DNA from 2 places in the Pseudoalteromonas sp. APC 3893 genome. Region 1 is predicted to be linked to the other one. Evidence: riboswitches for the same ligand, from Rfam matches in the RefSeq annotation. Region 1 holds a riboswitch; the other holds the start of a gene.
What was found. A riboswitch is a leader RNA that binds a small molecule or an ion and turns the genes downstream of it on or off. The one in region 1 is predicted to bind cobalamin.
Positions count from the first base shown of each region.

Region 1 (15,407 bases):
TATTGAATACTGATCAGACCTGTATTTTTACAATTAGCCTTTAAACTAGCGCTAATTTTTATTGAAATAGATATAGGATGATCAATGGTCATTAAGCCTAAAATTCGCGGATTCATCTGTACTAACGCCCATCCAGTTGGCTGTGCAGAGCACGTACAAGAACAAATTAACTATGTAAAACAACAAGGCGAGCTAAAAGATGCGCCTAAAAATGTACTAGTTATTGGTGCGTCTACAGGCTATGGCCTTGCATCGCGTATTACTGCCGCATTTGGTGGCGGTGCTAAGACTTTAGGTATTTTCTTTGAAAAAGAAGGCACTGAGCGTAAAACGGGTTCTGCAGGTTGGTATAACACGGCGGCATTTCAAAATGCAGCTGATGAAGCAGGCCTCTGGTCTAAAAATATCAATGGCGATGCGTTTTCTAACGAAATCAAGCAAAAAGCGATTGATACAATTAAAGCTGACTTAGGTAAAGTTGATTTAGTTATCTATAGCCTTGCATCTCCTCGTCGTACTGATCCAAATACTGGTGAAACTTACTCTTCTACACTTAAGCCGATTGGCGATGCGGTGACGACTAAAAACCTTAATACGTCAAAGCGTGAAATTGATGAAATAACAGTAGAAGCAGCAAGCCAAGACGATATCGACAACACCATTAAAGTGATGGGCGGTGAAGATTGGGAAATGTGGATTGATGCACTTAAAGAAGCCGACGTATTGGCTGATAACTTTAAAACCAGTGCTTACACCTATATTGGTAAAGAGCTAACGTGGCCAATTTACGGTCATGCCACAATTGGTAAAGCAAAAGAAGACTTAGACCGTGCAACTGTAGCAATTAAAGAATCTACTAAAGCACTTAACGGTGAAGCGTATGTATCTTCACTTAATGCGGTAGTTACGCAAGCAAGTTCTGCTATTCCAATTATGCCACTTTACATTTCTGCACTATTTAAAGTGATGAAAGCGGATGGCACCTATGAAGGTACGATTGAGCAAATTCATAGTTTATTTACCGAGAATTTATATGGTGATTCTCCACGCTTTGATGACGGTGGCCATTTATTCCAAAACTACAAAGAATTGGAAGATGATGTTCAAGCGCGTATTCAAACTGTGTGGGACAGCGTAACCACAGAAACAATTGATGAACTAACTGATTATGTGGGTTATCACAATGAGTTTTTGCGCTTGTTTGGTTTTGGTATCGACAGCGTTGATTACGAACAAGATGTAGAACCTGTTGCACACATTGCAAACATGATTGACTAATTCTGTTCGTTAATTGAAAAAGTCGCTACGGCGACTTTTTTATTGCCTGCAATATATTGTTTGAGTTATTTACGGATATTTTCTGTTTAATTTTCATCCTTACTCGCGGGCAATTACACTTTGGTCTATATTGAATTTTATTCAAATGTAGCTATTGAGCTAAATTACTGCTCCTGTCGTATAAATTTCATATTTACACTCGCATAGTGACCCTGATTGGTGTTAAAATTCGGGCAATATATGTGAGGAGTTTTACTGCGTTGCTTGCTTTGTATCTTAAACAGGCAGTTCTTTGATATCTTGAATTTGCTTGAATAGTCAAAAAGCGACGTGGTTGGTACGATTTTTCAGTTTCTTTCCGTTAATGTAGTGCAAGTGCGTATGATCAACATAAAAAAAGGTCTGGATTTACCCATAGAGGGCGCACCTCAGCAAGTTATTCATGATGGCTCAGCCGTCAAACGTGTAGCTGTGCTAGGTGAAGAGTTTATTGGTATGCGTCCAACCATGCATGTTCGTGTGGATGACCAAGTTAAAAAAGGCCAGGTACTTTTTGAAGACAAAAAGAACCCAGGTGTATTATTTACTGCCCCAGCTGCTGGTACAGTAAAAGAAATTAATCGTGGTGCAAAACGTGTGCTGCAATCTGTCGTTATTGAAGTAAATGGCAGTGAGCAAATCACCTTTGACTCTTTCAAGGCCGATGAGCTTTCAAGCTTAGACCGTGAAAAAGCCAAAGAAGTACTAATTCAGTCAGGTCAATGGACAGCACTTCGTGTTCGCCCATTCAGCAAGGTAGCGGCAGTGGATGCAAATCCTAGCTCTATTTTTGTGACGGCTATCGACACTAATCCATTAGCTGCAGATCCTGCGGTTATTATTGCCGAAAATGCGCAAGCATTCGAAGCAGGTTTAGCTGTGGTATCTCGTTTAACTGACGGTAAAGTATTTGTTTGTAAACAAGCAGGTAGCCAAGTACCTAGCTCATCAATCCCTCAAGTAGAAGTACATGAGTTTGGTGGCGTACATCCGGCTGGCCTTGTTGGCACACATATCCATCACTTAGACCCAGTATCTGCAAGTAAGCAAGTTTGGCATATTGGTTACCAAGACGTTATTGCGTTTGGTCACTTATTCCTTACTGGTGAAATCAGCACTGATCGTGTTATTTCTCTTGCCGGTCCACGTGTTAAAAACCCTCGTTTAGTGAAAACTCAACTAGGTGCTGCACTGGATGATTTAGTTGCGGGCGAATTAGAAGACGGTGATAACCGTGTAATTTCTGGTTCTGTTTTAGCAGGTGCTATTTCTGCAGGTCCTCAAGCATTCTTAGGTCGTTACCATGTTCAAGTATCAGTATTACTTGAAGGTCGCGAAAAAGAATTGTTTGGTTGGATCCGTCCAGGTAGCGATAAATTCTCAGTGACACGTACTTTCTTATCTCACCTTGCGCCAAGTCGTTTATTTAAAATGACAACGTCAACAGGTGGTTCAAAACGTGCCATGGTGCCAATTGGTAACTATGAGCGTGTTATGCCGTTAGATATTTTACCAACGCTTTTATTACGTGACTTAATCTCACGTGATTTAGATGGTGCTATCTCATTAGGCGCACTTGAACTTGATGAAGAAGATTTAGCGTTATGTACCTTCGTTTGTCCAGGTAAATACGAGTATGGTTCAATCCTACGCGATTGCTTGACTACGATCGAGAAGGAAGGCTAGAGAGATGGGTTTAAAGAAATTTCTAGAAGATATCGAGCCGCATTTTGAAGCCGGTGGTAAACATGAAAAGTGGTATGCCCTGTATGAAGCAGCAGCAACTATTTTTTATACACCAGGCTATGTAAATAAAGGCGCGACACACGTTCGTGACAACATCGACCTAAAACGTATGATGATTTTAGTGTGGATGGCGACGTTCCCTGCCATGTTTTTTGGTATGTTCAATATTGGTCATCAGGCCGCCGGTGCATTAGCACAAGGTTTTGAACTAGCAAACTCTTGGCAAGTTGGTTTGTTCCAGTTATTTGGTGGTGAATTAACCGCTAGCTCAGGCTGGGGCGCTAAAATGTTTTACGGGGCATGCTTCTTCTTACCAATCTACGCAGTAACCTTTGCTGTGGGTGGTTTTTGGGAAGTATTATTTGCTTCAGTGCGTAAGCATGAAGTTAACGAAGGTTTCTTCGTAACGTCAGTGTTATTCGCTTTGATCCTTCCAGCAACGATTCCTTTATGGCAAGTAGCGTTAGGTATCACGTTTGGTGTAGTAATCGCTAAAGAAATCTTTGGTGGTACTGGCCGTAACTTCTTAAACCCTGCATTAGCGGGCCGTGCATTTTTATTCTTTGCATACCCTGCACAAATTTCAGGTGACACAGTATGGACCGCAGTAGATTCATTCTCTGGTGCAACTATGCTAGGTCAAGCGTTTGTTGGTTCACTAGACTTTAGCAACATGGAGCTATGGTGGAATGCGTTTTATGGTTTCATTCAAGGTTCTGTAGGTGAAACATCTACACTTGCATTGTTAGTGGGTGGTTTATTCCTTATCTATGTTCGTATCGCTTCTTGGCGTATCGTGCTAGGTGTGTTCTTGGGTATGGTTGCAACTGCATTCTTATTAAATGCAATTGGTTCTGATACTAACCCAGTATTTGCAATGCCTTGGCATTGGCACTTAGTATTAGGTGGTTTTGCTTTTGGTATGTTCTTTATGGCGACAGACCCAGTGTCTGCTGCATTTACCGATAAAGCAAAATTCGCATACGGCGCACTAATTGGTGTGATGGTAGTAATGATCCGTGTAATCAATCCTGCATTCCCTGAGGGTATGATGCTAGCAATCTTATTTGCTAACTTATTTGCACCATTATTCGATCACTTTGTAGTGCAGGCTAATATCAAGCGGAGGTTGGCACGTAATGTCTAGTAATAACGAATCAATCGGCAAAACGCTAACCGTTGTTGTTGCACTATGTTTAGTGTGTGCAATCATCGTATCGTTTGCTTCAGTTCAGCTTCGCCCATTACAGCAAGCTAACAAAACGCAAGATATTCAAAAAAATATCTTAGCCGCAGCGGGTATCGATGCAGTTGAAAATATCTCTGATACATTTAACTCAAAAATCGAAGCACGTGTTGTTAATATGGAAACTGGTGAGTTTGTGGATGTTGATCCTAACTCATTTGATTTCGAAAAAAGCAAGTTCGACCAGAACATCAGTAAGTCTTTAAAAGAGAAAGGTGTTAAAGATATAGCTGGTATTCAGCGTATGACTGATAACTCACCTGTATATATCTCGAAGAAAGCAGACGGTTCTACAGATGCAATTATTTTACCAATCCAAGGTTATGGCCTTTGGGGTGTGATGTATGGCTTCTTAGCACTTGAAAGCGATGGCGAAACTGTTAAAGATATTAACTTTTATAAGCACAACGAAACACCTGGCTTGGGTGGAGAAATCCAAAACCCACAGTGGACTGCAAGTTGGAATGGTAAAGAGTTACCAATCAATATTGTAAAAAGTGGCGCTAAGAATGAGCATCAAATTGATGGCTTATCAGGTGCAACTTTAACGTCTAATGGTGTTGATCACGCAGTTGACTTTTGGACTGGCGAAAACGGCTTTGGTCCTTTCCTTGCGAGAGTACGTGAAGGAGCGTTGAAATAATGGCTGATACTAAAGAAATGAAGTCGGTCCTATTTGGTCCGGTACTGGCAAATAACCCAATCGCACTACAAGTACTTGGTATTTGTTCAGCGCTTGCGGTAACGTCTAGCTTAAAAAATGCGTTAATCATGTCAATCGCATTGACGTTGGTTACTGCTTTTTCAAGCTTCTTTATCTCAATTATTCGTAACCAGATCCCGTCATCTGTACGTATTATCGTGCAAATGACCATCATTGCGTCATTGGTAATCGTTGTTGACCAAGTATTACAAGCCTTCTCTTATGCTACGGCGAAAGAGTTGTCAGTATTTGTTGGTCTGATCATTACAAACTGTATCGTAATGGGTCGTGCAGAAGCGTATGCGATGAAGTCGCCACCGCTTATGTCATTCCTTGACGGTATCGGTAATGGTTTAGGTTATTCAGTAGTGTTACTAACTGTTGGCTTTATTCGTGAGCTATTTGGTAAAGGGTCATTATTTGGTGCTGAAATCATCCCGCTTGTGCAAGATGGTGGCTGGTATCAACCTATGGGTCTATTGATTTTACCACCTAGTGCTTTCTTCATCATTGGTTTATTCATTTGGGTACTTCGTACTTATAAGAAAGACCAAGTAGAAGCGAAAGGGTAAGGGGCAGACAATGGAACATTATATTAGTTTATTCGTAAAAGCGGTTTTCATTGAAAACTTAGCGCTAGCTTTCTTCCTAGGTATGTGTACTTTCCTTGCAGTATCAAAGAAAGTAACTACGTCTATCGGCCTAGGTGTGGCAGTTATCGTGGTATTGGGTATCTCAGTACCAGTTAACAACTTGGTTTATCATGCGGTTCTTGCACCTGGTGCACTTGAGTGGCTTGGCTACCCTGAAGCAGACCTTAGCTTCTTACGTTTCTTGACTTTCATCGGTGTTATTGCAGCACTGGTACAAATTCTTGAAATGGCATTAGATAAGTTCTTCCCTGCACTATATAACGCGTTAGGTATCTTCCTACCATTGATCACAGTTAACTGTGCAATCTTTGGTGCGGTATCTTTCATGGTAGAGCGTAACTATAACTTCGGCGAGTCTGTGGTTTATGGTATCGGTTCTGGTGTAGGTTGGGCGCTAGCAATTACATTACTTGCTGGTATTCGTGAAAAAATGAAATATTCAGACGTGCCAGACGGCCTACGTGGTTTAGGTATTACCTTCATCACAGTTGGTTTGATGGGTCTTGGCTTTATGTCATTCTCTGGTATTTCACTTTAATAGGTAGCGAGGATAAATCATGAGTTATGAGATTTTCTTAGGCGTTGGTGTTTTCATCGCTATCGTTGTACTACTAGTTTTAGTCATCATTGGTGCTAAATCTCAGTTAGTTGCAAGCGGTGACATCATCATCGGCGTAAATGGCGATCCAGATAAAGCCATTAAAACATCAGCAGGTAGTAAGCTATTAGGTGCGCTATCTGAGTCAGGTATTTTCGTATCATCTGCATGTGGTGGCGGTGGCTCTTGTGGTCAGTGTCGTGTACACATCAAAGAAGGTGGCGGCGATATCTTACCAACAGAACTTGATCACATCTCTAAAGGTGAAGCCCGTGAAGGCTGTCGTTTAGCGTGTCAGGTAAATGTTAAAAACGACATGGAAATTGAACTAGAAGAGTCAATTTTCGGTGTTAAAAAGTGGGATTGTGAAGTTATCTCTAACGATAACAAAGCAACCTTCATCAAAGAGCTTAAGCTACAAATTCCTGATGGCGAGTCAGTACCGTTCCGTGCCGGTGGTTATATTCAAATTGAAGCCCCTGCGCACCACGTTAAATACGCTGATTTCGATGTACCAGAGGAATACCGTGGCGACTGGAACCATTTTGGTTTCTTCAAACTGGAGTCAAAAGTAGACGAAGAAACAATTCGTGCTTACTCAATGGCTAACTACCCAGAAGAAGAAGGCATCATCATGCTTAACGTGCGTATTGCTACGCCGCCGCCAAGAGATTTAAGCTTACCTTGTGGTAAAATGTCATCGTACATTTGGTCACTTAAAGAAGGTGATAAAGTGACTATCTCTGGTCCATTCGGTGAGTTCTTCGCAAAAGAAACTGACGCTGAAATGGTATTCGTAGGTGGTGGTGCTGGTATGGCGCCAATGCGTTCACATATCTTTGACCAACTTAAACGTTTGAATTCTAAGCGTAAGATGAGCTTCTGGTATGGTGCACGTTCTAAACGTGAAATGTTCTACGTTGAAGATTTTGACGGCCTAGCGGCTGAAAATGACAACTTCGTATGGCATACAGCACTATCAGATCCACAACCTGAAGATAACTGGGAAGGCTACACTGGCTTTATCCATAACGTGTTATTTGAGAACTATCTTAAAGATCACGAAGCGCCAGAAGATTGTGAGTTCTACATGTGTGGTCCTCCAATGATGAACGCTGCTGTTATCACAATGTTGAAAGACTTAGGTGTTGAAGACGAAAATATCTTACTAGATGATTTCGGTGGCTAACACTGATACCAAAACAGTTTAGTTTTGGTTAGAATATCAGCCTCGTAGCAATGTTTGTTACGAGGCTTTTTTATATCAAATTTAAAGTAGGCTGCCATGAATAGAGTTTTTCACCCGCAGGCATTAATTGCCTTATTTATTCTTACCTTCACTTTACTTATATCTGGCTGTGGTCAAAGTGATGAACCGCAAGAGCTTTATCTTGAAGGTAAGACCATGGGTACGACTTATCACATCAAAGTATTTGCTCAGCAAGAAAAGCTCGACACACTTAATTTACTGCCAGAAATCACTGAGCTGTTAAAAGGCATTAACTTATCAATGTCGACTTATATTAAAGAGTCTGAGATTAATCAATTTAACCGCTTAGCTGTCGATGAAGTCATGCCAATTAGTAGTGACTTTAGAGCGGTGGTGAGCGAATCAATTCGCCTAGGGGAGTCAACTAAAACTCTCGATGTGACAATGGGACCCTTGATTGATTTATGGGGCTTTGGTCCAGATAAAAAACCAACTAAGCGCCCAACAGACGAAGCATTAGCTAACATGATTGCTAAAATTGGGGTTGATAAATTAAAACTGACTGAGCAGGGTTTAGCAAAAACGGTTGACGGCTTAGAACTTTCGTTTTCATCAACAGCAAAAGGCTATGGCATTGATAAAGTAGCTGAGCTGCTAGAAAGTCACGGTCTAACTAATTATATGGTCGAAATTGGTGGTGAGCTGCGCATTGCAGGTAAAAAGCCTAACGATCAGGATTGGCGCATAGCGATTGAGCAACCTGATGCAGAGCCAGGCACACGCAAAGTACACCATATTTTAGCGCCAGGTAATAATGGCATGGCAACATCGGGTGATTACCGTATATTTTATGAAATGGATGGTGTGACTTACAGTCATTTGATTGATCCAGTTACCGGTATGCCAAGTCGTCATGATCTCGTATCAGTAACCGTATTACATCCATCAGCAATGACAGCCGATGGTCTTGCTACTGCATTGACTATTATGGGCATGGATAAAGCTCAAGCCTATGCAGAAAAAAATGACTTAGCGGTCTATCTAATAGCTAAATCGAAGGATGGTTTAGTGACTTATTCGAGCCCAGCATTTAAACCCTATTTGTAGCAGAGCACAAAGCGGTTTATAATACACTCAGCTTGGCTACGTTAGCCAAGCACCTTTTAATTGCTGAACAATAGGGGCTAAGCAATGTCACTTTTTCTTCTTACTTTTGGTTTACTTATTTTAATTGTCGCAGCAATGGCCATTGGCATGATTATGCAGAAAAAATCTATGGCGAGTAGCTGTGGTGGTCTAGGCTCAGTAGGTATTGATAAAGCTTGTGATTGTGATGACCCATGTGACAAACGTAAAAAGCGCATGGAAAAAGAGCAAGTTTGGAAAGAAAACCAAATTTTATAATCTCGATAAACTAGATTAAAAAGCGCCTTGTTTAAAATTGGCGCTTTTTTTGTGGCTTTAAAGTGGTAATTAATGAAACCATTTACAACTAAAGTGTATTTTTTACGTCACGGTGAGCTTGAGCAGCAAAATGTATTAGCTGGGCGTAGCGACTTTGAGTTGAGCAAGAAGGGTGTTCAGCAGTTAGAAGATGCAGTTGCAGGGCTGAGCGATATCACTACAATAAACAGTTCTCCTTTAAAACGTTGTAAGCTCTTTGCACAACAGCTTGCCAATACTCGCCAACTACCGCTCAATATAGACAGTGCAATTGCAGAGTATGATTTTGGCGATTGGGATGGGCAAAGCTATGAAGTACTTTGGCAACAAAGTAGCTCACCGACAATCGGAGGCTTTTGGCAAAACCCTTGGCAAATTACGCCCCCCAATGGCGAATCCATGAATGCGTTTTATAGTCGAGTTGAAACGTGGTGGCAGCAATTTTTAGTGATGAACAGCGCACAGAACACAGGACCCCACTTGGTCATAACCCACGCTGGCGTTATCAAACAGCTGTTAGCGATAGTATGTCAGCTCCCTCGTGAGTCGCTCATTAGCCAAAATGTGTTTTCAATCTCTTATGCTGCTCTTATTTGTGTTGATGTTTACATTGATGAACAAGGTGAAGCTTGGCCTAAAATTGTTTTCTAAGCTGTTTTTAGCCATCTAGAAAGATATTAATTGAAATATAAACTCACCTGCTCATAATAGAGGGGTATTTAGGAATGAGGTGCAAGTCCTCAGCTGTTCCCGCAACTGTAAGCCACATTAGTGATAAGCCAGATACTAAATACGTTACAATCAACTTAAATAACTGAGCGGGTAAACTCATCTTTTTCATAAGCATTTGCTTGTGTTTACTGCATTGGGTTTTCGCGTGCTAGCAGAGATAAACATTGCAGACACCAACAGCGCTTCTTACCGTCGACGATTTATCGTGGACTGTTGCTAATACATCTATTCTAAAAAAAATAAACATCAGCATTGAGCAAGGCCAGTTTATTGGCTTGCTTGGGCCTAATGGTGCGGGTAAGTCGAGTTTATTGCGTTGTCTATATCGGTTTAATAAACCAACATGTGGTCAAGTGCTCCTTGGCTCAGATGATATTTGGCAACTAAGTGCTGATGATTTTGCCAAGCAAGTTGCTGTGGTTTTACAAGAAACGCCTTCGCAATTTAATCTATCTTTGTATGATGTGGTGAGCCTAGGGCTTACCCCGCATAAACGTCTTTTTAGTGGCACCACACAAAGTGATAAGCAGCTAATTCACCAAGCGATAAAACAAGTAGGCTTAATTGAGCATGCTAACCAAGCGTTTGATTCGCTCTCCGGTGGCGAAAAGCAGCGTGCTTTAATTGCCCGTGCCATAGTGCAAAAGCCACAGCTTTTGATTATGGATGAGCCTACCAGCCACCTTGACGTAAAATATCAAATTCAATTAATGGAATTAGCCAAATCACTCGGGGTAACTGTGTTGGCATCGTTTCATGATTTAAATTTAGCGGCCAGCCTATGTGATGAGCTATTGGTAATCGATCACGGTGAAATCGTTGCATCTGGCACGCCGCAGCAGGTTATAACAGAGAAAATGCTAAGCGATGTATTTGACGTGTGCGCTCAAGTATCTAGCCACCCGCAAAGTAAAGCGCAATCCATTCCACATATAACGTATTTTTATGGTTATCAATCAGGAGCGCTTCATGCAACTGAAAAATAACCTATTACTGCCGCTAACCATGGTATTAAGTGTGCTGAGTATTTTTGCCGCGTTGAGCTTTGGTGCTGCCCCCAGTAAGTTTGTTGATGTTTACTACAGCGTAATTGGACAGTGGTTTGGCCAAGGTAGTGATTCGTTTATTGAGCGAATAATTTGGCAGCTACGTTTGCCACGTACGTTATTGGCGTTCTTAGCAGGCTCAGGGTTAGCCATTGCAGGGCTGATTTTACAAACCGTGACCCGTAATCCATTAGCTGACCCTTATTTATTTGGTATTTCATCTGGGGCTTCATTTGGTGTAGTGTGTTTTATTACCTTCACCGGCATCAGTGCTGGGTTTTCAATGTCGCTGGCTGCTTTTGTGGGTAGTATGCTGACCATGTGCTTATTGGTATTTGTTGCAGGACGTAGAGCGTCTGCTCAGGTTGAAACAATGCTATTAGCAGGGGTTGCATTGTCATTTTTATTCAGCGCATTTACCAGCTTACTGCTTTATTTTAGTAACCCTCAAGCGATCACCGCGATTTTATTTTGGACCTTAGGCAGTTTTGCGAGAGCGCAGTGGCAAGCACTTTGGCTACCCGCTTTAGCTATTTTCAGCTGTATTATTTTATTAATGAGTTTTAGGCGTCAACTCAATGCCATGTTATTGGGTGATGAAAGTGCCGCGACCCTAGGTATTCCTGTGCAACGCTTTCGCTTGCTAATGTTAGTGTTAAGTTCGTTAATTACAGCGCTCTTGGTGGCGTTATGTGGCGGAATTGGCTTTGTGGGTCTGATGATACCCCATATAGTGCGTTTTTTCGTATCCCAAGGAACCTTAACAGGCCTTGCTATGACTGCACTCGTTGGCGGTACATTTATGGTATGGGTGGATGTGCTCTCGCGTATTGTGATGAGCAACCAAGAGCTACCAATCGGGGTGATCACCTCGGCCATTGGTAGTGTGTTCTTTTTATCTTTGCTGTGTTTTCGTAAAAAGGTGTATCAATGATGTATTCTATTAAACCCCTTAACAGGCAATTTGATACGCTGATCAGTGATAAAATTAATCACAAAACTAAACCGCTTGGAGCACTGGGGCTACTTGAACCACTGGCACAGCAATTGGTGAGTATTTTTAGTCAAGATATTGATATACAGAGTGCATTTTTAGATTTTCAGCCAGCTATAAAACAGCCTACATTAATCGTGTTTGCTGGCGATCATGGTGTTGTAGCGCAAGGAGTATCAATTGCCCCCAGCGACGTTACCGCGCAAATGGTTGCTAATTTTGCTGCTGGCGGCGCGGCAATTAATGTGTTTTGCAATCAGCTAGGCTGGCAGCTTGAAATAGCCGATTGCGGTATTTTAACGAAAGTACCCAGCACGGACATTCGTGATTGTCGTTTAGGGGATATCACCGAGCCGCTTAATCAACACACGGCTATGAGTACCGAGCAGGTACAACAAGGGTTTAATAATGCTAAACAACTTGTATTAGCGCTTAAAAGTAGTGGCTGTAATACTCTAGCCTTGGGTGAAATGGGCATAGGTAATACCACCAGTGCAGCCGCTATTATGGCGGCAATGCTTAAACTCCCTGCCAGTGAATGTGTGGGCAAAGGTACTGGCGTAAGTGATGGGGTGGTTGCGCGTAAAGTAAAAGTTGTAGAGCAAGCACTGATCTTACATAAAACTCAACTAGATGATCCTATCTCCTTGCTTGCAGCACTTGGTGGCTTCGAAATTGTGCATATTGTGGGTGCCATGCTCAGCGCTGCTGAGCAACAAATGGTAGTACTGGTTGATGGCTTTATTTGTACCGCTGCAGCTTTAGTCGCGATTGCAATTAACCCCAATGTAAAAGCGTATTTTATTTTTGCCCATAGTTCAAATGAGCAAGGCCATAGTAAAATGCTCGCCCACTTAGAGGTTAAACCATTACTGCAATTAGATTTGCGCTTAGGGGAGGGGACTGGCGCTGCATTAAGTTTGCCTTTGCTACAAAGTGCGCTCGGTTTTTATAATCAAATGGCAAGCTTTGCCGACGCTGCAGTTGATAATGTGGTGTAAGTGATGACACAAGCGCAAGCAAGCATCACGCAATGGCAGTTGTTACAATTAGCGGTTAGTTTTTTAACCCGCATTCCGGTAAAGCTTCGTTTTGAGGTGACGGGCGAACACTTAAATCAAGCCAGTCGCTACTTTGCGTTAGTAGGATTAGGACTTGGTTTAGCCCATGCTTTGGTGTTTTACTGCCTGCAATTTATATTACCTGTTTCAATATGTGTGCTGTTAGTGATGGCGCTGAGCCTACTAATGACTGGTGCTTTTCATGAAGATGGCTGGGCCGATGTCTGGGATGGCTTTGGTGGTGGCTGGCAGGTATCACAAAAGCTCAATATTATGAAAGATAGCCGTTTAGGCACATACGGCGCTGCAGCACTTATCATTATATTAATGCTGAAGTATCAAAGTTTGGTGATATTAAGTGAAGATAACGGTGTGTTGTTATTTGCTATCATTGCTGGGCAATGCTTAAGCCGCGTTGTTGCGACTAGTATCATTTTTAGTATGGATTATGTGAGCGAAGATGCCAGCGCAAAAGTAAAGCCACTGGCTATGCACTTATCTAAAACCGGATTAGTCACTTTATTATTAACAGCTGCTTTTTTATTTGCCGCTACGTTGATTTTCCAGCTTGTTACTTGGCAAGCATTAGTAATAATAACCCTGACTTTAGTATTCGTACGTTTGATGGTTATGCATTGGTTTAAACGCCAATTAGGCGGTTATACCGGTGATTGTTTAGGGGCAGCGCAGCAACTTAGTGAAGTGAGTATTTATATAACTCTCATCGTTATAATGACGAGTAGCGCACAATGAAACCTCAACATACTTTAATTCTCGGTGGTGCCCGTAGTGGTAAAAGCCGCTTTGCAGAGCAATTAGCAACAAGCACTGAAAAACCCGTAATATACATCGCTACCGCACAAGGCCATGATGATGAAATGCAAGCACGTATTTATCGTCATCAACAGCAGCGCCCAGCACATTGGCAGCTAATTGAAGAGCCAATAACGCTTGCAAATACCTTACTTGCCCATAGCAAAGCTGGTAACTGCATTTTAGTTGATTGCCTTACGCTGTGGCTTAGTAATTGTTTATGCCAAGATAATAACTGCTGGGCGCAGCAAAAACAGGCATTGCTTGAAGCGCTGAGTAAGCTCCCTGGACAGGTTATTTTTGTCAGTAACGAAGTTGGACACGGGATTGTGCCGCTTGGGCAATTAAGCCGTGACTTTGTTGATGAGTCAGGCTGGCTACATCAAGCAATTGCCGCAGAGGTTGCTCGGGTTGAATTTATAATGGCAGGCTTGCCGCTCACTTTAAAAAGTAGTGAATGATGAAAACAATAATGATCCAAGGCACCACATCAGATGCCGGTAAAAGTACATTGGTTGCAGCTTTGTGCCGAGTGTTTGCAGAGCAAGGTATTAAAGTTGCTCCCTTTAAGCCACAAAATATGGCACTTAATAGCGCAGTAACACAAGATGGCGGTGAAATAGGCCGTGCTCAGGCGTTACAAGCAATTGCAGCAAAGGTTGCCCCAAGAATAGATTTTAATCCCGTATTACTCAAACCTAATAGTGATACTGGCGCTCAAGTGATCATTCATGGCAAAGCGATTAGCAATATGGAAGCGGGTGCTTACCACGACTATAAAAAAGTCGCGATGGATGCTGTGCTCACCTCACAAGAAAGATTAAGTAAAGAATTTGAGCTATTGGTTGTAGAAGGGGCCGGTAGCCCCGCAGAAATTAACCTGCGTGCTGGCGATATTGCCAATATGGGTTACGCTGAAGCGGTGGATTGCCCTGTCATTATTATTGCCGATATTGATAAAGGCGGGGTATTTGCGTATTTAGTGGGCACCTTGGCATTGCTAAGCGAGTCAGAGCAAGCGCGAGTAAAAGGCTTTGTGATCAATCGTTTTCGTGGCGATATTGCACTGTTACAAGGTGGCCTTGATTGGCTCGAAGAGTACACGGGCAAACCTGTACTTGGTGTATTACCTTACCTGCATGATCTCACCTTAGATGCAGAAGACGCCGTTGCTATTGATAATAAGGTAAACCAAGCGAAAATAAAAATAGCTGTTTTACTCTTACCACACATTAGTAATCATACCGACTTTGATGCGCTGCGGTTAAACCCACAAATAGATATAAACTACGTGCGTCACACACAGTCTATTCCCAATGTTGATCTAATTATTATCCCAGGCAGTAAAAATGTGATCAGTGATTTAACCTTTTTAAAAAATGAAGGCTGGGAGGAGCAAATTAAGCGCCACCTTCGCTATGGCGGTAAAGTGCTCGGCATTTGCGGCGGCTTACAAATGTTAGGCACCGATATTTACGACCCTGCGGGGGTTGAGTCAAGCGCTCAGCATTGTAAAGGATTAGGACTTGGTGATTTTACAACTCAATTAGGGGTTGAAAAAGTACTGACGCAAGCATCGGCTATTTTGCATTTAAATGGCGGTGAAGCTCAGATGGTGGGGTATGAAATTCACGCAGGCCAAAGTCACGGTCCTACACTTGAACAACCATTGCTAAAATTTACCACACATCCACAAAATGTGACTCATGATGGTTTTATATCTGATGATAACTGCATAGCAGGCACTTACTTACATGGCTTGTTTGATAGCAGTGCAGCAAGCCAACTGATACTTGATTGGGTGTTACCAAATAGCTGTATTGAACAGCATATAGATATAAACAC
Region 1 covers NZ_JASDCD010000007.1:120,346-135,752, forward strand. The annotation lists gene fabV (enoyl-ACP reductase FabV) at 85-1,278, shown strand; gene QMA12_RS10945 (Na(+)-translocating NADH-quinone reductase subunit A) at 1,660-3,003, shown strand; gene QMA12_RS10950 (NADH:ubiquinone reductase (Na(+)-transporting) subunit B) at 3,008-4,210, shown strand; gene QMA12_RS10955 (Na(+)-translocating NADH-quinone reductase subunit C) at 4,203-4,952, shown strand; gene QMA12_RS10960 (NADH:ubiquinone reductase (Na(+)-transporting) subunit D) at 4,952-5,584, shown strand; gene nqrE (NADH:ubiquinone reductase (Na(+)-transporting) subunit E) at 5,595-6,203, shown strand; gene nqrF (NADH:ubiquinone reductase (Na(+)-transporting) subunit F) at 6,223-7,452, shown strand; gene QMA12_RS10975 (FAD:protein FMN transferase) at 7,549-8,580, shown strand; gene nqrM ((Na+)-NQR maturation NqrM) at 8,665-8,877, shown strand; gene QMA12_RS10985 (histidine phosphatase family protein) at 8,950-9,567, shown strand; cobalamin riboswitch at 9,595-9,726, shown strand; gene QMA12_RS10990 (ABC transporter ATP-binding protein) at 9,813-10,634, shown strand; gene QMA12_RS10995 (iron ABC transporter permease) at 10,618-11,628, shown strand; gene cobT (nicotinate-nucleotide--dimethylbenzimidazole phosphoribosyltransferase) at 11,628-12,689, shown strand; gene QMA12_RS11005 (adenosylcobinamide-GDP ribazoletransferase) at 12,693-13,502, shown strand; gene cobU (bifunctional adenosylcobinamide kinase/adenosylcobinamide-phosphate guanylyltransferase) at 13,499-14,023, shown strand; gene QMA12_RS11015 (cobyric acid synthase) at 14,023-15,407, shown strand, end outside.

Region 2 (15,407 bases), 110 kb from region 1:
TCTTACGTGTTGCACGATTTGCTGCACGCTACCACTATTTAGGCTTTACCATTGCCGATGAAACTCAGTTATTATTAACTCAAATGATTAACCGTGGCGAACTAAATACGTTGACCGCTGAGCGTATTTGGCTTGAATGTGAAAAATCACTCGATGATGGTGCGTTTGCTGAGTTTTTAAATGTTCTCGCACAACTGGGAGCCCTCAACACAATTAGCCCTGCCCTAGCAAATAACTGGAACAATAAATTATACCAACAATTAAAAAATCGATATGCATACGCACAAAGCCAAGAAATAACGGATAAGTCACTGTTGTTTGCACAAGCTACTAGCTCATTAACCGCCGATGACATTAAAGCCATAAGCGAATCGATTCGCTTACCTAATGATGTACGCGATTTGGCATTACAACTCAATGCCCATCAAGCAACTTTAACGAGCAAAATACTCAGCGCTGAGCAATTACTTACTTGTTGTAATCAACTTGATTTGTGGCGCCGCCCAGAGCGATTTACAGGATTGCTTTTAGCTTTAGAGGTTGCCAATTGTGGCGTTTTCAATAATAAGCAAAAGTTAATAAGAGCGACCGATGCAGCCAAAACGATCAACCCACAGCAATTTATTGCCCAAGGTGTGCAAGGAGCACAAATAAAAACCGCGCTAGAGAACGCGCGGCTTGAAATGTTCAACGATTATTTTAACTAACGTAAATGCTGGCTAACTATTCTTCGTAGCGGACAAAACGCAAGTAAACATTTGAGGCTTTAGCATGCAAGCTGTTAAGGCCTCTATCGAAAGTATATACCCAAGCAAAACTTGGATCCGTCACGTTTGATGTATTTGTCCAATAGTTGTCGTTTTTACTACCAATAAAAACGTCTTCATTAATACTTGGCGTTACACATTTATGCTCTAAAATACTTGCCAGCTCTTTAATATTTGGCACTTGCCAATCATCATAATTACCGGTGCGGTCATTAACTGATGCTCTAAGCGCTTCTTGCCAAGTCGTTTTAATTGCGCTGTTTGTGCAGCGAGTGGTATCTGCATCAAAGCTTTGTCCATAACTACAGGTTTGCCACATCAAACCCGTAACACTATCACTGACTGTCCCATCAGTATTCAGTGTAAAACGGGTACTTGGTGTGGTTTCGCTAATCGAATCATAACAGGTCTTAGCTGCTAAGATTGAAGGTGTAAATAATAGCGTTAGTACTAATAAAGCTTTCATTGCGTGCCCCCCGCTGTTCTCACTAATCGTACAAATGCAGTTTTACTTTTTGGATAAGCTAAATCGTTACCATTACTCATGTCGATAATATAAGCCTGCGACAAACTCGTACCATCAGCTGCGGTTTGCGATGTCCAATAAGGTAAGTAAGGCGCCTGAGTAAAGGTATTTTGGCTGGGTGTATTAGGGAAATAGTCATCATCTAACAGTAATGATTGCCCTTGTTTACCATAATCTAATAATGTCATTAATTCTGTATAAGTTGGCACTCGCCAATTAGTACCACCGCAATAATCAAGTCCATTTACGGCATCAACATAAGCTTGCAAACCGCAATTAGATGTACTTGGGCAAGTGCTATTAGCAGCCCCTAAGCTACTCCCTGTTTGTACGCCGTTATTATCGTTTAAATACCAAGTATAATGATTTTGACCTTCTCTTAACTGAGTATTTGGCACCGTCCCTGTATTTGGCGCTTTCACTTCCCAAATTAAGCCCGTGACATTATCGCGAACACAGCTATAGTCAGATTCAGTGTCAGGCAATTCATCAGCAAATTCATTAAGTTTAGTAAAATCGAAGGCATGTTCACCTGCCCCTACTTTATCTATATGTGTAGTAACCACACTATCACGGCCAACTGCCGCATCTTGACGTGGGAAATCAGGGCTAGTACAAGCAACTTCTTGCGTATGGTTGTAGCACTTACCCATACCCGAGTCATTAATCAACCCAAGCGGTTTAGACTCGACAGTAATATTCACAGCGTCAGTATCAGTACGTCCTTTGCTATCGGTCACAGTAACTTCAAAAGTTAACGTATTGATTGCGTCAGTATTGGGGGCAGTGAAAGAAACAATGCATTGCCGTTGATTAGCTAAGGTTGCATTACCAGTCAGTTGTTGCCAATAGCATGAGAAGGTATCAGTGACTGTTTCACTTGAGGTCGCATCAAGGGTAACCTGTTCCACTTCAATAACGGTTTGATCAGCGCCTGCATTTGCAATGACAACTTCATCCGTTTTATTAAGAATATGTGTATATTGTGTGCTGTCTTCACCACCTTCATCATCAACAACGGTGAGCTGCCAAACTAAAGTGGTGTTTACATCGAGTAAGGGGTGAGTAAAGCTAATGGTGTCATTGCTAGCGCTATCAATAACCATGGTTGGTCCAGAAAGCTGTAGCCAGCTGTAGCTATTGATTGCCCCGTTTTCATCAGGGTCTAAGGATGTTTGGGCGCTCAAAGTAATGGTATCGTTATAATCTGATGGCAATTCAGTGGGAGCTGTCTGCATTACTATGGCTTCAGGGAGTTGATTATTTGACGCTATTGAAATTATAACATCATCACTAACTAAAGTGCCGTCAGTGGTCTGATAATTAACACGTAATACAAGCTCGCTGTCTGCCTTAATATCTGGAGCTATGAGTGTTTGTTCAGCGCCGTCAGCGGGTAAGCCGTCTATACTAGGGCCGCTAACTCGTTGCCAGGTAAATGTACCATCGGCTGGCGAGCCTAATGCCGTAACTGTAAATTCATTTTTTTCAATGACTTGTTGATCTACTCCAGCATTTACTGAAGTGGCAACTTCAGGGTTATCATTACCGCCCCCTGAACCACCACACGCACTTAACAAAGAAATAATCGGTAATATAACGAAAAGCACTCTCATGCACTGCTTCCTCATCTACATTAAAAAATTTTGCAGCACAAATACTTAACGCTACATTCTTAAGCTAGATAACAAGCAACAACAGTGCCAATTGTATAAGTAGTGTTAAAGGTAACTATCTTGATGAATACGTACAAAAAGTTTAGTGCCTACTTTACTGTAGTCTATTTTATATTCGCGGCCATCTAAGGCCTGGATAAACAGCAAACGTTTTTCTTCACCAAATACATCTACTGAACCTATATAAACTATTTCTAGGTATCGTTCTTTTGCCTCACGACGGTTTTTTGGCAATTCTTCTTTAAATGGCTCTAAACCATGTTGTGTTACTTTAATCTTAGGGTGAGTTTCAGAGTTTACGATCACTAAATCGAGTTTTTTTTCTTTGTGGATAATCGTATTTCTTCCACTTTTTATAAATGATCTTTCTTGACTCATCGCTTTATCCTACTAACGTCTACTTAGGCGCTTTTAGCCCTTTAATTGAGATTGAATAAACTGCTTGGGATTTTTTCGCCACCTATTAAGGTTATGACTAAAATCCCAAATACTTCGATCTAATACACTCGCAGGTAACAGCAAGTCATACCCTGTTAATTGCTGCAAATGCCGCATTCTATTTGCGAACATTGCAATTAGTCCATTAAAGTTGTGACCATTCAAAGAGGTATAAAAACTATCTTCTACCAACCATTCTGATGGGCAATTACCATTTTTGCAATGTTTTTGAACAACCTGCATAAATAAATGTCGCTGTTCTATCAATAATTTACCCGCAAGCCTTGGTGAAATATGCATTAAAAACTCATCGCGGTCATTAAGCATAATACCGACGGCATTTAACTCAAGGTACTCAACTCCGTGCTCAACTTTAGGAATGCCACTATGGTGCACATTTTCTCTATTGAGAGACCAAAAACCATACTTATGATGGTAAGTAAGTAGTTGTTCAGAAATAATTAAACTATAGAATGGTTCTTGCGTCTTTAAAAAGCCGACAAATACAGCGGCTAAACATAAACTAACTAAAAATATCTCGATAATACTAATTGCTCCAGGCCGCAGCTGGTTAAATAACATAATAAAGACAACACCAAACGCCCCTACAAGTAGAGTTTCAATGCCGTGTGAAGCACCTTGCGCTCTGAGTTTTAAAAGTAAGTTTGACTGTTCAACCATGACGATAAAATACCATATACAAAACAAACATAATTATAGCCCATATTATTAATTTGCGAATTTTCATGCAATACGGACAGCCAGTTTTAAATTTCATAGCATACATTTCTCTTTACAAAACAGGGACAAGTAACAAATTAACCTATATTTACGCCAAACTGACATATTTATGAGATACGCGACAACTTTTTCACGAGGTTATTTTGTACACTATAGCTAATTAATCTTCCGGTATAACTCAGATGTATTCAAAGCAATCAGGCAAGGCGCTATTTCCGTTTATTATTACCCTACTCTTAGGGTTATGTGTTTATCTTTATTTACCTAATAGCCAAGGCGAGCAATTAGGCTACACTCCTACTGCTACACAGGTAACAGCACATACTGTTGCAAGTGAAGAAAATGCTGTTTTGATTGAGGCTATCGGGAGTGCTCGAGCTAATCAAGCTATATATATCAAAAGCGCGCAAAGTGACTATGTGACTGACATTTTCTTTAATGATGGCGACTTAGTGAGTAAGGGTCAAAAGCTAGTACAACTACAATCTCAACAAGAACAACTAACCGTTGAAGAGCTGGCAATTAATTTACGTGAAGAAAAACGTCAACTAGAACGTTTAACTGAGTTATCACGCTCTCAAGCAACCGCAAAATCATTATTAGAAGAACAACTTTCTCGTGTTGATGCAACACAAGCGCAGCTAGAAAATGCTAAAACCAAATTAGCTGAAATGACTATCAAAGCACCTTTTTCAGGTATTTTAGGTAAACGTCAAATATCCATCGGTGCTTATGTTAGTAATAGCACAATCATTACCAGTTTAGATGATATAAGTATTATCAAAGTTGACTTTAAAGTCCCTGAGAAATACCTAGCGCAGTTAAATGTAGGTATGAAGGTCATGACACAAAACGATGCCTACCCAGAAAAGACATTTACCGGCAAAGTAACTCATGTTAGCGCACGAATAGATGCGGTTACTCGCAGTGTTGAGGTAACGGCTAGCTTTTCTAACAAATCAGGCCTTTTACGCCCAGGTATGTTATTAAACACCGCGCTACAACTTAGCTCTAATCAAGCGATGATGGTGCCTGAAAAAGCAGTTATTCCGCAACAAGATAAACACTATGTTTTCCAAATTGAAGATGGTGTAGCAACAAAGGTTGAAGTGCATGTTGCAGGTCGTCATAACGGCTGGGTGGCAATAGATCAAGGGATCAGCAATGGTCAACAAGTTGTGACTGAAGGAATTATTAAAATTCGTTCAGGCAGTAAAGTAACAGTGAAGGGGTAACCTGTGAAAATTACTGATACTAGTGTTAAACGTCCCGTTTTTGCAATTGTAATAAACTTACTGCTACTAACTTTTGGTTTAGTGGCTTTTTCGATGTTACCACTGCGCGAATACCCAGATATTGAGTCCCCTATAGTGAGTGTAAGCACTGACTACACAGGTGCTTCAGCTGAGATCATAGAAACCAAAATCACCCAAGTATTAGAAAATCGAATTTCGGGGATTGAAGGCATAAAGAGTATAAACTCATCAAGTAGGAATGGCCGCTCTAATATTACCATTGAGTTTAATATTAGCCGTGATATTGATGCTGCCTCAAACGATGTACGTGAACGTGTTGCCCGTGCACTGGATAGCTTGCCCGAACAAGTTCGACCACCGGAAGTATCTAAATCAAACAGCGATGAAAGCCCAATAGCCTGGTTTTTACTCAACAGCGACACCATGGACTCACTGCAACTATCTGATTACGCGCAACGTTTCATTGTCGACCGCTTAGCGGTAGTTGATGGTGTCTCTAATGTGCGGGTAGGTGGTGAACGTAAATATGCAATGAAAATTTGGCTTAACCGCCAAGCTATGGCTGCGCGTGGTATTACCTCAAGCGATATTGAAAACACCCTGCGTACAGAAAATGTTGAGCTACCAGCTGGTGAAATTGAATCTATTGACCGTGACTTTACGGTACGTACTGCTCGTAGTTATAAAGAACAACGTGATTTTCAAAATCTGGTAATCAAACGCGGCGACGATGGCTATTTAGTTCGCCTTGGGGAAGTCGCTGATGTCCGTCTTGAAGCAGCTGACGATGAAAGTCTATTCCGTGGCAACGGTCGCAACATGGTAGGGCTTGGTATTGTAAAACAAGCAAAAGCGAATACGCTGACGGTTGTTGATAATGCTCGTGCAGAGCTTGAAAAAATCAAACGTAACTTGCCTGAAGGCACCACTATTCAAGATAGTTATGACTCATCGATATTTATTAAAGAATCAATAAACGAAGTTTACAGTACCTTAGCTATTTCAATGGCCTTAGTGGTATTAATTATCTTTTTATTCTTAGGAAATATTCGTGCTACCTTGATCCCGGCAGTAACAGTACCGGTCGCGTTAGTGGGTAGCTTTATGTTCTTACTCGCAATGGGTTATTCAATTAACTTATTAACGCTGTTGGCGCTCGTGTTAGCTATTGGTTTAGTGGTCGATGATGCCATTGTAATGTTAGAAAACATTCACCGCCGTATCGAATTAGGTGAGCCAGCCTTACTTGCCGCTTATCGCGGAGCCCGTGAAGTTGGTTTTGCAATTATTGCGACCACCTTGGTATTAATTTCGGTCTTTGTACCTTTAGTCTTTATGGATGGTCGTATTGGTGCATTATTTACTGAGTTTGCGATGGCAGTTAGCGCTGCGGTATTTTTCTCAAGTATTACGGCTTTAACTCTCTCCCCAGCCTTGTGCTCAAAAGTACTAAAACACTCAGATAAACCAAGTAAGTTTAACCAAGGGATGGACCGTTTATTCAGTAAAATTGAGCAAGGCTATCAAAACTCGCTGCGCTCAAATATGACCCGTTCAGGCGGCCTGACTTTAACTTTATTACTTGCTGGTTTTGCTAGTTATTTATTGTTCCAGCAAATACCATCAGAACTAACCCCTAAAGAAGACCGTGGTACATTCTTTATAATGATGAGCCCTCCTGAAGGCGCAAGCTATGAAAATAACGCCGAAAACATGGCGAAGATTGAAGAACGCTTAATGCCCTACTCTGAATCGGGAGAGCTTAGCCGGGTTTTAATTCGCGTTCCTGGTTGGGGCGGTAGTGGCGGTGTTGCGATTGTTGGCATGGCTGATTGGGATGAGCGTAAACGTTCAACCTGGGAAGTAATGGATGAAATCAGCGGTAAAATGACCGAAGTCACCGATGTACGTGCCTTTGCTATTATGCGACGCGGTATTGGCGGTGGTGGCTCCTCTCGACCCATTGAATTTGTTCTACAAGGCAACGACTACGATCAACTTGCTGATTGGCGCGACCGTATTATTGAACGCGCTGAGAAAAATCCAGGACTAGTACGCATTGATCATGATTATAAAGAAACGTTTCCACAATTCTTAATTAGTATTGATAAGAATAAAGCTGCCGATTTAGGTGTATCTGTATCGGATGTTGGCCGTACTCTTGAAACAATGCTGGGACAACGTCGTGTTACCACCTTTATCGACCGTGGTGAAGAGTACGACGTAATATTGAAAGGGACTAAGTCTGACTTTACAGATCCAACCGATATTTCAAACATTTACCTAAAGTCACGTAGTGGCGAATTAGTCCCTTTGGATAGCTTAATTAGACTAAAAGAAGAAGCTACCGCATCAAGGTTAAATCGTTATAACCGTATGCGTGCTATTACATTGAGTGCCAACCTTGCCGATGGTTATACACTTGAACAAGCACTTAACTTTTTAAATAAAGTCGCAGCCGAAGAAAATGATATTGATGGCGCGGTAGATTATAAAGGTGAATCACAGTTATTTTACGAAGGTGCATCAGCCATGACCTATGTGTTTATTTTAGCACTGACGGTGACCTTTTTAGTGTTAGCTGCTCAATTTGAAAGCTTTGTACATCCTTTTGTTATAATGCTTACTGTACCGCTAGGACTCATGGGTGCCATGTTTGGCTTATGGGCGGCAGGTCTCACGCTTAATATTTACAGCCAAATAGGCATTGTAATGCTCATTGGCTTAAGTGCGAAAAATGGTATTTTAATTGTTGAATTTACCAACCAACTGCGTGATAAAGGTGTCGAATTTAGTGAAGCAATTATACAAGCAGCAAGCCAGCGTCTTCGCCCTATAATTATGACTTCATTAACCACGGTAATGAGTGCAGTGCCACTAGTACTTGCATCAGGCCCAGGCGCTGAAAGCCGTATGGTAATTGGTGTGGTTGTATTTACTGGGGTAATTGTAGCCACAGTACTTACCCTATTTGTTGTTCCAGCAGCATATTATGCATTAGCTCGTAATACGCAATCACCTGAGTTTTTACAGCAAAAACTTAACCAACAAGAAGCAGAAAAACCACTCAAAGAAGAACTTTAAGCGATATTCAGCGCTGATACAATCATATATCAGCGCTTCTCTTTTGTTTTCAAGAAATAAAAACCCACCTTACTCGTCCTTCTGATAGGCTGGGCATATTCGCTATTTAACGTTTTATGGAGTAAGTAATGAGCAAAATAATTGAAACAGCGACATTTGGCGGCGGTTGTTTTTGGTGTATTGATGCTGCATTTAGGCGCGTGGAAGGTGTTACTCATGTAAGCTCAGGCTACACAGGGGGCGAAACTGGTGAACCAACCTACCAACAGATATGTACAGGCCTAACAGGGCACGTTGAAGTGGTAAATATTGAATTTGATCGCTCTCAGATAAGCTATGAGCGCTTATTAGCTATGTTTTTCACCTTGCATGACGCAACTCAATTAAACCGCCAAGGTAACGATGTTGGCACACAATATCGCAGTGTGGTGTATTACCACAATAATGAGCAGCGTATCCAAACCATAGATTACATTACTAAACTACAAAACCAAATACGTGAAGAAATAGTCACTGAGGTAAGCCCTGCAACTACTTTCTACCCAGCTGAGCAATATCATCAAGACTACTATGAGCAAAACCCAGAACAAGGTTATTGCAGCATATTAATTGCCCCCAAGTTACAACGTTTTGAAAAAGACTATAAACAGTTTTTAAAAGACTAAATGATTGCACTTAATACTTGAATTCAAGTTAAATAAAAAAAGTCCGTTGTGGATTAATCCATAACGGGCTTTTTATTTAGAGGCTGTGATTAGCCAAAGTTCAGTCCACTAAATGTACTTAGAACTGATAACTTGCACCGACAAAAAACTGTCGCCCTGCGGCATTGTAACCAAGTAATTCACCGTTAGCGGCAAACCCAGTACCTGCCGTAAAGTATTCTTTATCTGTAATATTCTCAATTCGAGCCTGAAATGATAACTCATCCAGTAATTGATAATTTGCAGCTATATTGAACACTGTATAAGCTGCCAATTCAGTCTCATAATAAGCAATTGATGGACGCGAAGAGCGGTATTGCATTGCGATATTAGCGTCAAAATCGCCCCAGTTTTTGCCAAGGGTATAATTAAATGTTTCAGATGGTCTGCGCGGTAAATCTGTATTAGTTGTTTCATCTTTAGCGTCTAAGAAGCTTAAGTTGATGTTATGTTGAAATCCAAAACCTTCAAAATCAGCTGATAACTCAATACCTTGCATAGATACTTTATCAATATTAGTTGCTATATACTTACCGGTGTCTGCATCATATTTATTGTCGATTAAGTTATCGATCTTATTGTCAAAAATAGCAATATCATAACGACCCCATTGCGTATCTATAGTAACGCCAAATTCATTATTAACTGACTCTTCAGGTTTAATATCATTGTTTGGTAAATACCATGGGCTATCAGTGACAAATGCATTAATCAGAGATGGCGCTCTAAAAGCCGTACCATGACTTAAACGTAACGTAACATACTGGTTTGCTTTATAGCCTAAAGCTGTTGTATAGGTGTTTGCACGGCCATGAAAGTCGTAATTATCGGTTCTGACTACTGCATTACCCAACCAAGTTTCATCATCGTAAAATACACCTACAAAGAGAGCATTGTTATCGCGCTCTTGTTCAGATGATGTAGCTGAAGATTCAGACAAGTCTTCGTTTAAAAAATTAACGCCACCGGTAAGCTCTACGGTGTCTGTTAGGGCATACAAACCACTGTATTCAAACTCAACACGTTCAGTACTATAAATTTGTTCTACATCTGTGCCTGTTTGAATATTTTCTTCTTGTGAAATACTCACTGAGGCACTTTGGGTATAAATAGCTGAGCTTTGGTTCCAACCTAGTTGTGCAGTGTAGTTCTCAAAATCATAGGCATCATTACCAAAAGCGTTATCATACTCGCCTTGGCCTTCGCTATACTGACTTAGTACACTAAATTCACCTGCACTTTCAGTTCGATAAGCTAAGTTAAAGCCTATATTTTTATTAGTATAGCCGTCGTCATCATGATCTTTAGTGACTGGTAGTGATGGATCTTTACCTGTTACATCATAGCCATCGGTATCTTCATAACCTAAGTTGTAATTAAAAGTAACGGCGTCTTTTACAACCCCACCCGCTAGTTGATAGTTTTCATAACTATCACTACCCAATGTCGCAGATAGCGTATTTCGGCTAGCCTTACGAGTTATAATATTAATAACACCAGCAATTGCATCTGAGCCATAAATAGCAGCTCTAGCCCCTTTAACTATCTCTACTCGTTCAATGCTGTTTACAGGTATATTGGTCAACGACACACTACCAGAGCTTGCGTCACTGACTCTTACGCCATCAACTAACACTAAGGTATATTTAGCACTCGCACCACGAACAAATACATCGGCCTTTTGGCCAAAACCGCCATTGCGTACAACATCCACACCAGCAATCGTGTTTAATATTGACGGTAGGTCTCGGTAATTATTTTTTTCAATTTCAATACGCTCGATAACATCAACGGTAGCCAGCGTATCAGTAATTGATTGCTCAAATTTATTTGCTGTTACTGTAATACGTTCAATTGGTTGCTCTGCAGACACAGAAAAAGACAACGCAGCAGTGACAGCTACGCCTAGAGTTGATTTTTTTAGCATGATATCCCCTGACCCGTGCCCACCGCACAAGTAATAGTAAGTTTGTTTCAAGGCCGGTCTCCGGACTCTGCACTTAAAGCACATTACCGTTGCGGGGGCAGTGTTGGGATTATGCTCATCATGAACATGCACCAACTTCCCGATTATCCTGCTACAAATTTCAATACCTTGAAACCTATACTGATGTATTTAGCAAGCACCTTGAAAATAGGTCGTTATTGTGATTATTTTAAGGATAAATGTCAATGGACGGCTATACATCTAAAGTTAGATTAGCGAGTTGGTTATTACTTATAAAAGGTGCGAGTTGGCGAGTTGGTTATTACTTATAAAAGGTGCGAGTTGGCGAAAAATAGTAGCGTGACTTACTTTAAAGCAACTACATTCGAACTCATTCTTATTTTTTAATACTAAAAAACAAAAACCGCAACAAGTGCGGTTTTTTATGATTTATTTTAGCTTTTTAACTTATAAACCAGCACGATCTTTAATTACTGGAATAAGTGCAGAACCGCCATGGCCATTTGATTCAGCCCAGGCTATATCGGCACCATCTGATAATGAGCTTTTAGATAGATTTTTAACTACATATTCACCCGCATCAACTGCATTACTAGCAATTGCATGGCGTAATAAATTGTTACCGTTACATAAAACTGCATCATAAATATTACGAATTTTTACACGAGAGCTTTTTAGCTTACTGCGAAGACGGTTTTTATCGTCTGCCGCGATATACTCACAAATTGACACAGCTAATTGATCATCAGCTTTAACCGGGGCGCTAAAAGCCACCGAACCAGAAATAACAGCAGTAACAACTAGTAATGTTGATAATTTAACCATTGGACACCCTTGAGTAATACTTTTTACCTACGTTTATTGGTTATTATTGTACCAATCTATAAGTTTAAGCGCAATAATGTTACTCAACTTTATCCAAGGTTACGAATTTATACTGATGTAAATTCTTATCATCAGGGTTATTAATTTGCTCTTCAACCACCTGCCAATTAGCAATTTTTTCATAGTCAGGAAACTGAGTATCTCCTGTAACATCAAGATTTATAAAAGTTAAATACAGTGTGCTTGCTTGTGATAAAAACTGCTGATAGATATTTCCACCACCAATAATCATCACTTCTTCACAGTCTTTAACCAGCAATAACGCTTCTTCTGGCGATGTTACTACTTCAACCCCTTGCGCACTGTATTGAGTATTACGACTAATAATAATATTTTTTCTGCCTGGCAATGGACGACCGATCGACTCAAATGTTTTACGACCCATGATCACAGGCTTACTCATAGTTACACTTTTAAAATGTTGTAAATCAGCAGGTAAATGCCAAGGCATTTTATTATCTTGGCCAATAATACGATTGTTCGCCATGGCTGCAATCATTGAAATCTTCACAGTAATCACCTAATACTTTATAACTAAACAAGAAAAAAGGAGCATCAGCTCCTTTTTAAAATCTATACGCTACTAACGTTCGTAGACAACTTCAACATCATAGTCATCTTCGTCCCAGTCTTCCCAATCATCATCATCGCTATTTTTAGTTGCATCTTTATGGTAGGTATCCCACTTAAATTCAACTTCTTCATCTTCGATTGGTACAAACTTCTCTTTAGGCATACTATCAAGTAACGCCATAATATCGTGACAAAGTGCTTGTGTATTTTGTTTATTAACGGCTGAGATACGGTAAATATTTGTTTCTTCACCTAGCTCTTCTGCAATTTGTTCACACAATGCTTGTGCTTCATCTTCTGGAAGTAAGTCAATCTTATTAAACACCAGCCAGCGCGGTTTCTCTGCAAGTTTAGGGCTATATTGATGTAACTCATTAATAATGGCAAACGCATTATTAACAGGACTAGAACCATCAACAGGCATTATGTCGATAATATGCAATAATACACGGCAACGCTCTAGATGTTTTAAGAATCGAATACCTAAGCCTGCGCCATCTGAGGCACCTTCAATTAGACCTGGAATATCAGCAATAACAAATGACTTATTTGCATCTGGACGTACTACACCTAAGTTTGGTATTAGCGTCGTAAACGGGTAATCAGCTACTTTTGGTTTTGCAGCAGATACACTGCGAATAAAGGTTGATTTACCTGCATTTGGCAAGCCAAGTAAGCCCACATCAGCAAGTAGCATTAGCTCAAGCTTAAGCATACGCACTTCACCAGGTGTGCCTAATGTCTTTTGACGTGGCGCACGGTTAGTACTTGATTTAAAACGTGCGTTTCCTAAGCCATGAAAACCACCTTTAGCCACAACTAAACGTTGGCCATCTTGTGTTAAATCACCTAAAGATTCCTGAGTATCAACGTCTGTTACACGCGTTCCTACTGGCACTTTAATATATAGGTCTTCACCTTTTTTACCGGTACAGTTACGACTTTGTCCATTAGTACCACGTTCAGCACGATGGAAGCGCTCAAACTGATAATCGATCAAGGTATTTAAGTTTTCATCTGCTTGTAGATAAACACTGCCACCATCGCCGCCATCGCCGCCATCTGGGCCACCATCTGGGACATACTTTTCACGACGGAAAGACACGATACCACTGCCACCGTCACCAGCTTCTGCGCGAATTTCTACTTCATCTACAAACTTCATGATTACTCACTTTAGGATTGGCTTGTTAATTACTCTATTATATACCCAAGTGGCCTATAGAGCACACTATGTGTAAGAACACTTGGGTATATATTCTCAAGGCTTAAAACAAAAAACCCCGCAAAGGCGGGGTTTTTTAAGAACCGGCTCTGATTACTCAGATACGATGCTTACGTATTTACGGTTTAAAGGACCTTTTTGTTCAAACTGAACTTTACCATCTGCTTTCGCGAAGATAGTGTGGTCTTTACCGATACCTACGTTTGCGCCTGCGTGAAAACGAGTTCCACGTTGACGTACAATGATGCTACCCGCTAGAACTGATTCGCCACCAAAACGCTTAACACCTAGGCGTTTGCTTTCTGAATCGCGACCGTTACGAGTACTACCAGCTGCTTTTTTATGTGCCATTTCTAAGTACCTCTAATTAAGCGCTAATGCCAGTGATTTTAACTTCTGTGAACCATTGACGATGGCCCATTTGCTTACGAGAATGCTTACGGCGTCTAAATTTAACAACCTTAATTTTCTCACCGCGACCATGTGAAACAACCTCAGCTGTTACTTTACCACCGTTTACGAACGGTACACCGATCTCGATTTTCTCACCATCAGCAACTAAAAGTACTGAATCAAATTCAACTGCTGCACCAGTTTCAACGTCTAATTTCTCAAGACGAATTGTTTGACCTTCAGTCACACGGTGCTGTTTACCACCACTTTGGAAAACCGCGTACATAATTAACTCCGTCTGTGCGCCCTCAAATCGACGCAACTAAAATATTCTTCAATAGGGCGCGAAGTTTACGCTAATGCGAAAAAACTAGCAAGCCTGTTTTTTAATTAAATGAATAAAAAATAGCTGCATTGAGAGCAATTCAATATTTTCACCTATTTTATATTAAATCACAGGTATGCCAAGCGCTTTTTAACACAAGGTGACAAATAAATTACAGCCTTTGCAAAGTCATCATCAGAATAAAAAGTAAGCATGTGAATTATCGTTATTTTTAACTTAACCCTTGCAAAACGAGTTAAAAAAGTACTTTAAACCTATTTTTTCAGTGAATTGTCACAAAATATCGAGCAGGCGCGTTTTTTGTTGTACAATCGGCTGCGTATACCCATTAAAATTGGCTCGGAGATCAATGGATATAAAAGCTATCCAGGCGTTAATCGAAAACGATATGAATGACGTCAATCAACTTATACATGCACAAATGCGCTCAGATGTCGCGTTAGTGAATCAACTTGGCTTATATATAGTTAATAGCGGTGGCAAGCGCGTTCGCCCTATGTTAGCTATTTTAGCGGCAAAAGCGCTTGGTTATAAAGGAAATGAACACATTACCTTAGCAACTATCGTGGAGTTTATTCATACCGCAACCTTATTACATGATGATGTTGTTGATGAATCAAACCTGCGACGCGGTACACCCACTGCGAATGCTGAATTTGGTAATGCAGCCAGTGTGCTGGTAGGTGACTTTATTTATACTCGCTCATTTCAGCTCATGGTGGGTATAGGCAAGATGCAAGTCATGCAAATACTGGCAGATGCAACCAATGTCATCGCTGAAGGTGAGGTATTGCAATTAATGAACTGCAATGACCCAGATACCAGCGAAGACAGTTATATGCAGG
Region 2 covers NZ_JASDCD010000007.1:8,592-23,998, reverse strand. The annotation lists gene QMA12_RS10550 (tRNA nucleotidyltransferase) at 1-707, shown strand, start outside; gene QMA12_RS10545 (DUF1566 domain-containing protein) at 724-1,233, opposite strand; gene QMA12_RS10540 (DUF1566 domain-containing protein) at 1,230-2,909, opposite strand; gene QMA12_RS10535 (hypothetical protein) at 3,015-3,347, opposite strand; gene QMA12_RS10530 (DUF2982 domain-containing protein) at 3,381-4,088, opposite strand; gene QMA12_RS10525 (efflux RND transporter periplasmic adaptor subunit) at 4,331-5,383, shown strand; gene QMA12_RS10520 (efflux RND transporter permease subunit) at 5,387-8,488, shown strand; gene msrA (peptide-methionine (S)-S-oxide reductase MsrA) at 8,617-9,153, shown strand; gene QMA12_RS10510 (TonB-dependent receptor) at 9,272-11,119, opposite strand; cobalamin riboswitch at 11,153-11,305, opposite strand; gene QMA12_RS10505 (DUF3718 domain-containing protein) at 11,588-11,965, opposite strand; gene folA (type 3 dihydrofolate reductase) at 12,045-12,536, opposite strand; gene cgtA (Obg family GTPase CgtA) at 12,609-13,763, opposite strand; gene rpmA (50S ribosomal protein L27) at 13,917-14,174, opposite strand; gene rplU (50S ribosomal protein L21) at 14,191-14,502, opposite strand; gene ispB (octaprenyl diphosphate synthase) at 14,912-15,407, shown strand, end outside.
Region 2: linked by a shared signal. The riboswitch ahead of QMA12_RS10510 (TonB-dependent receptor) and the one ahead of QMA12_RS10990 (ABC transporter ATP-binding protein) in region 1 are both predicted to bind cobalamin.